One region of the Micromonospora eburnea genome, then DNA from elsewhere that is predicted to be linked to it. Evidence: riboswitches for the same ligand, from Rfam matches in the RefSeq annotation. Region 1 holds a riboswitch; the other holds the start of a gene.
What was found. Region 1 has a riboswitch for ZMP and ZTP ahead of GA0070604_RS12615 (glycine hydroxymethyltransferase). Riboswitches for the same ligand answer to the same signal wherever they lie in the genome.
Positions count from the first base shown of each region.

Region 2: linked by a shared signal. The riboswitch ahead of GA0070604_RS15990 (bifunctional 5,10-methylenetetrahydrofolate dehydrogenase/5,10-methenyltetrahydrofolate cyclohydrolase) and the one ahead of GA0070604_RS12615 (glycine hydroxymethyltransferase) in region 1 are both predicted to bind ZMP and ZTP.

Region 1 covers NZ_FMHY01000002.1:2,679,639-2,685,106, reverse strand. The annotation lists gene GA0070604_RS12635 (DNA polymerase domain-containing protein) at 1-654, opposite strand, end outside; gene GA0070604_RS12630 (hypothetical protein) at 713-1,039, opposite strand; gene GA0070604_RS12625 (hypothetical protein) at 1,144-1,374, opposite strand; gene GA0070604_RS12620 (S8 family peptidase) at 1,643-3,127, shown strand; ZMP/ZTP riboswitch at 3,249-3,337, shown strand; gene GA0070604_RS12615 (glycine hydroxymethyltransferase) at 3,356-4,792, shown strand; gene GA0070604_RS12610 (hypothetical protein) at 4,919-5,173, opposite strand; gene GA0070604_RS12605 (dihydrofolate reductase family protein) at 5,242-5,468, opposite strand, start outside.
Region 2 covers NZ_FMHY01000002.1:3,542,436-3,547,903, reverse strand. The annotation lists gene GA0070604_RS16015 (GNAT family N-acetyltransferase) at 1-124, opposite strand, end outside; gene GA0070604_RS16010 (winged helix-turn-helix transcriptional regulator) at 173-511, opposite strand; gene GA0070604_RS16005 (malonic semialdehyde reductase) at 607-1,206, shown strand; gene GA0070604_RS16000 (sulfite exporter TauE/SafE family protein) at 1,246-2,019, opposite strand; gene GA0070604_RS15995 (endonuclease/exonuclease/phosphatase family protein) at 2,205-2,993, shown strand; gene GA0070604_RS15990 (bifunctional 5,10-methylenetetrahydrofolate dehydrogenase/5,10-methenyltetrahydrofolate cyclohydrolase) at 3,027-3,905, opposite strand; ZMP/ZTP riboswitch at 3,919-4,001, opposite strand; gene GA0070604_RS15985 (NRAMP family divalent metal transporter) at 4,076-5,353, opposite strand.

The DNA.
Region 1 (5,468 bases):
TCGGCGCTGCATCTCCCGCCCCAGTGCCAGCACCGCCCGCCGGCACTCGCCGAAGCTCCACCTCGGCTCGATGGACAGGTAGACGTGCAGGCCCCGGCCGCCGGTGGTCTTCGGGTAGCCGACCAGCCCCAGCTCGTCCAGGAAGGCCCGGACCTCGTGGGCGACCGGCACCACCTGGGCGAAGTCCACTCCGGGCATCGGGTCGAGGTCGATGCGAAGCTGGTCGGGGTGCTCCACGTCGCCGGCCGAGACCGGCCACGGGTGGAAACGCAGGGTGCCCAGGTTGACCGCCCAGGCCACCACGGCCAGCTCGCTCGGGGCCACCTCGTCGGCGGTCCGGCCGCTGGGGAAGGTGATGTGCGCGGTGCGTACCCAGTCGGGCGCCCCGGCCGGCAGCCGCTTCTGGTAGAACGCGTCGCCGCGGTTGCTCTGCCGGGTGGCGATCTTCGCGCCCTCGAACACTCCGCGCGGCCACCGCTCCAACATGGTCGGCCGGTCCCGCAGCGCGCGCAGGATGCCGTCGCCGACGGCGAGGAAGTAGCGAACCACGTCCAGCTTGGTCAGCCCGCGCTCGGGGAAGTACGGCTTGTCGGGGCTGGAGACGCGGACCAGCCGCTCCCCCACCCGGATCTCCTCGGCCGCCGTGGTCGCCACGCCTCACACCGTATCCGCCGACGGGCGGTCGCGGGCTGTGGGCGACCCGGCGGGCCGGTCAGGAGATCAGCAGGACGCCCACGACGACCAGCGGCAGCCCGACGAACAGGAAGACTCCGACGCCGGTGAGGATCCGGCCTCCACCGCCGGTCTCCTGCTCGGGCGCGAGCCCGAAGGCGGACCGGGCGCCGAGCATGCCGACCCGGCTGAGGGTCAGGTCACCGGTGACCCCGAGCAGCGCCCCCACCACGATCAGAGCGAAGCCGAGCCGGGTGACGAACTCCCCGCCGGACACCGCGACCCAGATGCCGGCGACGATCGCGACCAGCACCAGCGCGATCACGAACAGCACCAGGGCTTCCCGCAGACCCTTGAGAACCGTCATCGATGGCTCCATCCCGCCGCGTCGGAGGAGACATTCTGCGCCATCGACGGGTCCGGCCGCTGCCCCTGTCGGGCAGCGGCCGGTCGGCCTGACGGTCCGGGCGCTCAGCGCCCTTCCTGCTGCATGCGCGTCATGAGCATCTGCTTGCCCTGGTCACCCGCCTTGCGGTTGTTCTCCTGGATCTTGCGGAACCAGTTGGCGAGTTCCGTGTCGCCCCGCGCGTCCGCGTCGGCGATGTACGTGTCCATCCGGTAGATGTTCTCCAACGACATCTGCACGGTGTGGATCAGGTCGTAGTTCTTGTCCCGCACCGGGCTCATCTGTTCCTTGGTCATGGTCGCCACGACACACCTCCCTGTCTCGGCTCCGGTCGCGTCAGCGCTTACCCGCCCGCCGTCGGTTCACGCCGCCGTCGGATTGGAAATGGGCGGTTACGTCACTCGTCGGTCACCGTCTGACGGCTGTTGTTCATCCGTTCGGCTGTGTGTAACACAACACCCCATCCCTACGCTGACCCCCGGAAAGCGAGCAACCTGCTCGTTTGCCGCCGGTCCGCTTCCCGCCAGGCAGTGGGGCCGGCTCGATCAGCCCCTGGGAGTCTGTGTGAAGAACCTGCGTCGCAAGACACTCGCCGCCGCGTCCGTGGTGACGCTCGGCATCGGCCTCGCCGCCATCGGCGGGCTGGCGCCGGCCGTGGCCGCCGGGCCGGAGACCACGTTCCTGGTCCTCGCCCCGCAGGGCGGCAAGACCGACAAGGCCGCCGCCCGCGTGGCGGCCGCCAACGGCACCGTGGTCGCCAGCTACGACCAGATCGGCGTGCTCGTCGTCCGGTCGACCAACCCGAACTTCGCCACCGCGGTGGCGGGGGCGGGCGTCGACGCGGTCGCGTCCACCGCCGGCCTGGGCACCGCCCTCGACGAGGGCGAGACCGTGGAGGTCTCCGCGGCCGACGTCGCCGAAGCCACCGGTGACCCGACCAAGGAGCCGATGTACGCCCAGCAGTGGGACATGGACATGATCCACGTCCCGCAGGCCCACGCGGTCAACGCCGGTAGCCCGAACGTGGTCGTCGGCGTGCTGGACAGCGGCATCTCCAGCACCCACCCCGACCTGGCCACCCAGATCGCCAAGGACAAGAGCGTGTCCTGCATCGGCGGTGTCACCGACACCACCGAGGCGGCCTGGAACCCGACCACCTCCGACCACGGCACCCACGTGGCCGGCACCATCGCCGCCGCCGTCAACGGCGTCGGCGTGACCGGCATCGCGCCGGGGGTGAAGGTCGCGGCGGTCAAGGTCGTCAACAACGACGGCTACATCTACCCGGAGGCCGCGGTCTGCGGGTTCATGTGGGCCGCCGACCACGGGTTCCAGCTCACCAACAACAGCTACTACATCGACCCGTGGGAGCTGAACTGCCGCAACGACGCACGCCAGCGTCCGGTGTGGCAGGCCGTGCAGCGAGCGATCCGTTACTCGCAGTCCAAGGGCGTGCTCAACATCGCGTCCGCGGGTAACTCAAACTACGACCTCGCTCACAAGAACACCGACACCGGCAGCCCGAACAACGGGACGCCGGAGAACCGCGAGAACCTCACCAACGCCTGCCTCGACCTGCCGGCCGAGGCGCCGGGCGTGGTGACCGTCTCGGCCGTGGGCCCGACCGGGGAGAAGAGCTACTACTCCTCGTACGGCCAGGGCGTGATCAACGTGACGGCGCCGGGCGGCGACAGCCGGGTCGGCACCCAGGGTGCGCGCTCGACCAGCACCGACGCCATCCTGTCGACCACCTTCAACACCGCCACCCGCACCAACGGGTGGGGGTACAAGCAGGGCACGTCGATGTCCGGCCCGCACGCCACCGGCGTCGCGGCGCTGGCCCTCTCGGCGCACCCGGGGATGACCCCGGGCCAGCTGTCGTCGTTCCTGGAGCGCACGGCGGTCGGGATGCCCTGCCCGAAGGGCGTCTACAACCCGACGCCGCTGTGGCCGGGCAACGCGAACACCTACGAGGCGACCTGCTCCGGCGGCGCGCGTAACGGGTTCTACGGCTTCGGCATGGTCGACGCGTACAACGTGGTGAAGTAACGATCGCGCCACCTGTGGTGGGGCCCGGCGAGTGATCGCCGGGCCCCACCCGTTTTCCCAGGCGCGATCGCCCCGTCCGGCGGAGGTCGGCCGGGCCGGTCCCGGCGTACCCGGTAGGATCGGCGCGGGCCGTGACTGGCGCGTGGGATGGAGCACCATCGGGGAGCGGTCCCGTCACGAGGACGCATGCCGAGCGCCTGGGCCTTCCGCACGTCATCAGGAGGTCGCATGTCGCTGAACGCCGAATCCACCGCCTTCCGCAGCGCGCTGGAGGTGATCCGCGCCGTCGAGCCGCGGGTGGCGGATGCCATCGGGGCGGAGCTGGCCGACCAGCGCGAGTCGCTCAAGTTGATCGCCAGCGAGAACTACGCCTCCCCCGCCACCCTGCTGGCGATGGGCAACTGGCTCAGCGACAAGTACGCCGAGGGGACCGTCGGCCGGCGCTTCTACGCCGGCTGCCAGAACGTCGACACGGTCGAGGCGCTCGCCGCCGAGCACGCCCGGGAGCTGTTCGGCGCCGCGCACGCGTACGTGCAGCCGCACTCCGGCATCGACGCCAACCTGGTCGCGTTCTGGGCGATCCTGGCCGACCGGGTGGAGTCCCCCGCCCTGAAGAAGGCCCAGGTACGCCAGGTCAACGAGCTGACCGAGGCGGACTGGTTCGCGCTGCGCCGCGAGCTGGGCAACCAGCGGATGCTCGGCATGTCGCTGGACGCGGGCGGCCACCTGACCCACGGCTTCCGCCCGAACATCTCCGGCAAGATGTTCGACCAGCGCAGCTACGGCACCGACCCGGCCACCGGTCTGGTCGACTACGACAAGGTCGCCGAGGCGGCCCGCGAGTTCAAGCCGCTGATCCTGGTCGCCGGCTACTCGGCATACCCCCGGAAGGTCAACTTCCGGATCATGCGGGAGATCGCCGACTCCGTCGGCGCGACCTTCATGGTCGACATGGCGCACTTCGCCGGCCTGGTCGCCGGCAAGGTCTTCACCGGTGATTTCGACCCGGTGCCGCACGCGCACATCGTCACCACCACCACCCACAAGTCGCTGCGCGGCCCGCGCGGCGGCATGGTGCTCTGCGGCCCGGAGCTGGCCGACCAGGTCGACCGGGGCTGCCCGATGGTGCTCGGCGGCCCGCTGCCGCACGTGATGGCCGCCAAGGCGGTCGCCCTCGCGGAGGCCCGCCGCCCCGATTTCGCCGACTACGCGTCCCGCATCGTCGCCAACGCCCAGGCCCTCGCCGAGGGGCTGCTGCGCCGCGGCGCGAAGCTGGTCACCGGCGGCACCGACAACCACCTCGTCCTGATCGACGTCTCCGGCTACGGGCTCACCGGCCGGCAGGCCGAGCAGGCGCTGCTCGACTCGGGCATCGTCACCAACCGCAACGCCGTCCCGCAGGACCCGAACGGCGCCTGGTACACCTCCGGCATCCGGATCGGCACCCCGGCGCTGACCACCCGGGGCCTCGGCACCGCCGAGATGGACGCCACCGCCGAGCTGATCCACACCGTGCTCACCCAGACCACCCCGGGGTCGAACCCGGACGGCACCCCGTCCAAGGCCAAGTACGTGCTCGACCCGACGCTGGCCGACAAGGTGAGCAAGCAGGCCAGCGACCTGCTGACCGGCTTCCCCCTCTACCCCTCCGTCAACCTCGCCTGACCAACCCGCGCTCCCCGCGCCCGCCTGGGCGCACACCCACGTTGATCAAGAAGTTTGCGTCCGCCTCAGTGGAGTTGCGGACGCAAACTTCTTGATCACCACCGCTGGGCTCGCTCCACCGGCTGGTCAGCGGCCCAGCGGGCGCTTGAGGTAGTAGCGGTGGACCTCGGTGCTGCCCTGCACGTTGTTCACGTCCTCGGCGGCGTTGACCAGCTCCCAGCCCTCCCGGCCGACCCGGTTGAGGTGCGAGACCGCGGTGTCTCCGTACGGGGTCACATCGGTGCGCGACCCGTCCGGGCCGTACCAGACGAACGAGACGGTGAAATTGCGGCCCTGCCCCTGATAGCGGCGGACCAGCAACGCGTACTCCCAGGCAACCATCCGTCCATTATCTACAGTCGACCGACGACCGGGAGCACAGGGGGTGGCGGAACGGCGACCCTGCGGCGTCACCGGTAGTGCAGCAGCGTCACCCCGTTGCCGAACCGGCGGGTCTCCGTCAGTTCCAGGTCGAGTGTCGTGCCGGCGGGAAAGAGCGACCGGCCACCGCCGACGACGACCGGGTGCAGGTAGAGCCGCCACTCGTCGACCAGGCCGTGCCGCGCGAAGGCGGCCGCCAGCTCCGCGCCGCCGAGGGTCAGGTCGCCGCCGGGCTGCTCCTTGAGCGCTCGCACCT
Region 2 (5,468 bases), 860 kb from region 1:
GGAACCACGACGTGTACGGCCAGAAGAAGTCGTCCAGGTCGCCCAGCTGGTACGCGTGCAGCACCGGGTCGCGGCCCAGCAGCTCGGCCAGGACGGCCCGGTCGTGTTCGGCGCGGACAGGCATCCGCCGATGATCACATGCCGGCGGTCAGCAGCCGTCGCCGCGTCCCGCCTAAGCGGGCAGGTTCTCGTGGGCCCAGCGGGCGAGCGCGTCCAGGGCCGGCAGCAGCGCGGACCCCCGGTCGGTGAGCTGGTAGCTCACCCCGAGCGGCGGCCCCTCCCGCACCGTGCGGGAGACCAGGCCCACCCGGCACAGCTCGCCGAGCCGGTCCGACAGCACCGACTCGCTGATGCCCGGCAGCGCACGACCCAGCTCGGCGAACCCGGCGGGGCCGTTGGCGAGGGTGCCCAGCAGCACGCCGTTCCACCGCTTGCCGAGGAACGCGAAGGCGCGGGCGAGGCCCCCGTCGCACGCCCGTGGCGTGCGGCTCACTTCCGGCCTGACTGTCACCCCTTCAGGATACGGGGCTACCCTGACATCCGAGGCACTACTAAAAAGCTAGCTGCTGTCCTCAACAGAGCAGTTAGCCACGAGCGAGGAACCACATGAACGACCTGATCGCCCTGCACCCCGACGCGCAGGCCCTCCTTTTCACCGACGCCCGCACCGCGAACACCTTCACCGACGAGCCCGTCACCGAGGAACAACTACGCGCCATCCACGAACTCGCCAAGTACCCGCCCACCGCCGCCAACACCCAGCCCCTGCGGGTGCTCTACGTCCACCACGGCGAACCCCGCGAGCGGCTGCTCACCCACATGAACGACGGCAACCGCGCCAAGACCGCCACCGCACCCGTTGTCGCCGTCCTCGCCGCCGACACCGACTTCCACGAACTCATCCCACGGGTCTTCCCGATCCGCCCGCAGATGCGCGACGCCCTCGCCGACGACCCCGCCGGCCGCGAACACATGGCCCGCTTCAACGCCACCCTGCAGATCGCCTACTGGCTGCTCGCCGTTCGCGCCGCCGGCCTGGCCGCCGGGCCGATGGCCGGCTTCGACGCCGCCGGCATCGACAAGGAGTTCTTCGCCGACACCAGCTGGCGATCCCTGCTCGTGGTCAACCTCGGCAAGCCCGGCCCGGACGCCTGGTTCCCCCGCCTACCCCGCCTCGACTACGACGACATCGTCCGGCACGCCTGAAACCGGCCCCGCTGACCGGCCCGGCCCCGCCCGGGCCGGTCAGCCGGCCACCCACTGGTCGTAACCCAACCTGCCCACCAACGCCAACACCACGACCAGCAGCACCACCCGCACGAAACCCGCACCACGGCGCAACGCCATCCGCGCGCCCAACGCCGCGCCCACCACGTTGCACACCGCCATCGCCGCCCCCAACAGCCACCACACGTGCCCGGTCGCCGCGAACACCACCAACGCCCCCAGATTCGTGCCCGCGTTGACCACCTTCGCCATCGCCGACCCGTGCACGAAATCCGCCCCCACCAACGCGGTGAACACCAACACCAGAAACGTGCCCGTACCCGGCCCGATCAACCCGTCATACAGAGCGATCCCCAACCCGGCCACCGCCACCGCCGCCACCACCCGCACCGGCGTACGACGCTGCGGCAACGCCACCACACCCAACCGCGGCCGCGTCAACACGAACACCGCCACCGACACCAGCACCACCAACACCACCGGCCGGTACGCCCCCGCCGGCACCGCCCCCGCCAACGCCGCACCCAGCCCCGCGGTCAACACCGCCAACCCCGCCGACGGCCCCGCCACCGCCCAGTCCAGCTTCGTCCGGCGCGCATACGTCACCGCCGCCGTCGACGTACCGAAGATCGCGGCCAACTTGTTCGTCCCCAACGCCGTGGCCACCGGCACCCCCGGCGCCGCCACCAGCAACGCCGGCAGCAACAACAGGCCCCCACCGCCCACCACCGCATCCACCCAGCCCGCCACCGCGGCCGCACTCAACAAGGTGGTCAACGAAACAAGATCCACGCGCGGCATTCTGCCCACCACCACCGCCGCGACAAGAACGGTTGTGGCCAGCCTCACCGCAGGTCAACGACCCCGACGCCGCCGCAACCACAAACCCGCCGACGCCACCGCCACAAACACCAGCACCGAACAGACCAACGCCTTCAGCACCCGGCAAGCCTGCCACGCGGACGTAGGCTGAACCGGTGCGCCTGGCCACCTTCAACCTGCTGCACGGCCGGTCCCTCACCGACGGACTCGTCGAACCCGACCGGCTCGCCGCCGCCGTCACCGCACTCGACGCCGACATCCTCGCCCTCCAGGAAGTCGACCGCGACCAATCCCGCAGCGGCAACCTCGACCTCACCGCCATCGCCGCCCGCGCCCTCGACGCCCCCGAACACCGCTTCGCCGCCGCCGTCGTCGGCACCCCCGGCGGACAGCTCCGGCCGCTCACCCACGACGACGACGGCCACGGCGAACCCTGCTACGGCATCGGCCTGGTCAGCCGCCACCCCGTCCGCTCCTGGCAGGTCACCCGACTCCGCCCCGCCCCCGTACGCTCCCCGGTCTACGTCCCCGGCCCCCGCGGCGGACTCGTCCTGCTGCACGACGAACCCCGCGTCGTCCTCGCCGCCGTCCTCGACACCCCACACGGGCCACTCACCGTCGCCGCCACCCACCTGTCCTTCGTCCCCGGCTGGAACCTCCTCCAACTACGCCGCGTCATACGCGCCCTGCGCGCCCTGCCCGCCCCACGGATCCTCCTCGGCGACCTCAACCTGCCCGCCGGCCCCGCCGCCCTGCTGACCCGCTGGCGGCCCCTCGGCCGACGCCCCACCTACCCGGCCGGCCAGCCCCGCGTCCAACTCGACCACATCCTCGCCGACCGGCGCGGCCTCGACCGGCTGCCACCCGTCACCGCCGTCGCCACGCCGCTGTCCACCATCTCCGACCACCGGCCCCTCATCGTCGACCTCGGCCCGCCCCACTGACCCCCATCGACCGGCCCTCTCCACCGACCCGGCTCAGCCCAACCCCGACGCCCACCGCGCCGCCCGCACCGCGTTACGGAACAACATCGCCACCGTCGTCGGACCCACCCCACCGACCCGCGGCGTGATCGCCCCCGCCACCTCCGCGCACGACTCGTCCACATCCGGCAACAGCCGCCGACCCTCGTACCGCACCCCACCACCGACGACCACCGCACCCGGCCGCACATGCTCCGGACGCACGATCCCCGGCACCCCCGCCGCCGCCACCAGAATCTCCGCCCGCCGCGTGTACCGCGGCCAGTCCGCCACCCCGGTGTGCACCACCGTCACCGCCGCGTTCGCCGTCGGCCGCTTCTGCGCCAACAACATCGCCAACGGCCGACCCAACGTGGCACCCCGCCCCAGGATCACCACCTCACGACCCGACACCGGCACCCCATGGAACGCCAACAACGCCTCGATCCCCGCCGGCGTACACGGCAACGGACCCGGCAAACCCAACGCCAGCCGACCCATGTTCACCGGATGCATCCCGTCCACGTCCTTGTCCGGGTCCAACACCGCAAGCGCCCGGTCGTAGTCCAGATGCCCCGGGATCGGATACTGCACCAACACCCCGTGCACACCCTTGTCGGCGTTGAAGTCCGCCAACACCGCGTGCAGATCCGCCTGCGACGCCGACGCCGGAAGATGCACATGCGGAGAGACAAACCCCAACTCCGCCGCCTGCCGCTGCTTGATCCGGATATATCCCGCGCTCGCGTCGTCGTCACCCACCAGCACCGTCGCCAACGCCGGCGTCACCCCCGCCGCGCGCAGCGCCGCCACATCCCCGGCGACCTCCGCCAACACCCGCTCCGCCACCGGCCCACCCGGCAGCAGTCGAGCCGACGCACCCGAAGAAGACATGCCACACCCCGCCCACGGAGGCCCAGGCGGTCGACCCCCGCGACGAGCTCCCCGATGGTTACAGCCATCCCCGTGCCGCCAGTCGCGTTCCCGCACAGCCTGCCACAACCCGCCACGCGAACGCATCCGCCACCGCCTCGATCCGCCGGCACCCCGCCGCACGGCCGCCGTCAACCCGGAAGCAGATGCACCTGCTGAGCCAGAAACACCACGCTGACCACGGCAACCACCGCCGCGATCACCCAACCCGCCACCCGCAGACCCACATGAATCCGAGTCAGACCCACCAACCTCGGATTCCCCGCCGCCAACACCAACAGAACCAACCCCAACGGAGTCGCGATCCCGCCGAACAGACTCGCCACGAACAACAACCGGATCGGACCGATCCCCGTCGCCGCCAGCGCCACACCCGCCAACGTCTGCACGACCACCACCGCATAGAAACGCGGCGCCTGCCGAGGCGTACGACTCAACCCCCGCGACCAACCGAAAGCACTGGCGGTCACGTACCCACCACTCGCCGCGATCACCGGCGTCGCGATGATCGCGGAGGCCAACAACCCACCCGCGAACACCGCACCCGCCAACGGCCCCGCCAACGGGCGAAGCGCCTGCGCGGCCTGCTCAGCCGTTTCCACATGCTCATGGTGCGCACCCAACGTGGCACCACTGGCAACCAGGATGCACCAGAAGATCACCGCCGCCAGGCCGCCACCCACCAACGCGTCGAACTCGCGATACCGCAGCTCCCGCCGCGCACACGGCTCCTCAACCTGCTCCACCGTCTGCCACACATACATGTAGCTGGTCAACGTGGTACCCAAAATCGCCAACATCCCAGCCAGGTGCTCCCGGGTGAACGGCACCACCGGAACCAGACTGCCCCGCGCCACCGCCAACCAGTCCGGCCGCGCCAGAACCGCCGCCACCCCGTACGCGAGCAGCCCCAGCATCACCAGCTTCAGCACCCGCTCGACCTCGTCGTACTTGCCCCACAACAGCAGAGCGAGCACCCCCGCGGCAAAACCCGGAACCAGCCAACGCGACTCCACCCCGACCAACAGCCCGATCGCCGCCGCCCCGGCCGCGACATCCGCCGCGATCGTCACCACATTGACCGCCAACACGGAAACCAACAGCGCGACACTCGCCACCCGGCCGTACCCGTCACGCACCGCCCGCTGAAGATCACGCCCGGACAGCACACCCACCCGCGTGGCCAGAACCTGCACCACCACCAGCGCCGGCATCATCAACAAGGACAGCCACGCCAGCCCGAACATCGTGCTCGCCCCGACCACGACCAACGTCCCCACCGTGGTCGGATCGGTATCCGCGGCCCCTGACACCAGACCCGGACCCAGCGACCGGAACCCCAACCCGCGCGAACCCGCCCCGCGCCCACGCCTCCCACGACCAACCCGCGGCAGCCGTCGCCCACCCATCACGACCCCTGCCGACGGCACCAGCCCAGACCCAGCCCGACCCGGCGGCCGGACACCTCACATCCGGCCGCTGCCCCACCCTCGAACCAGTCGGCGGTCGCGCACTCTCAGAGCT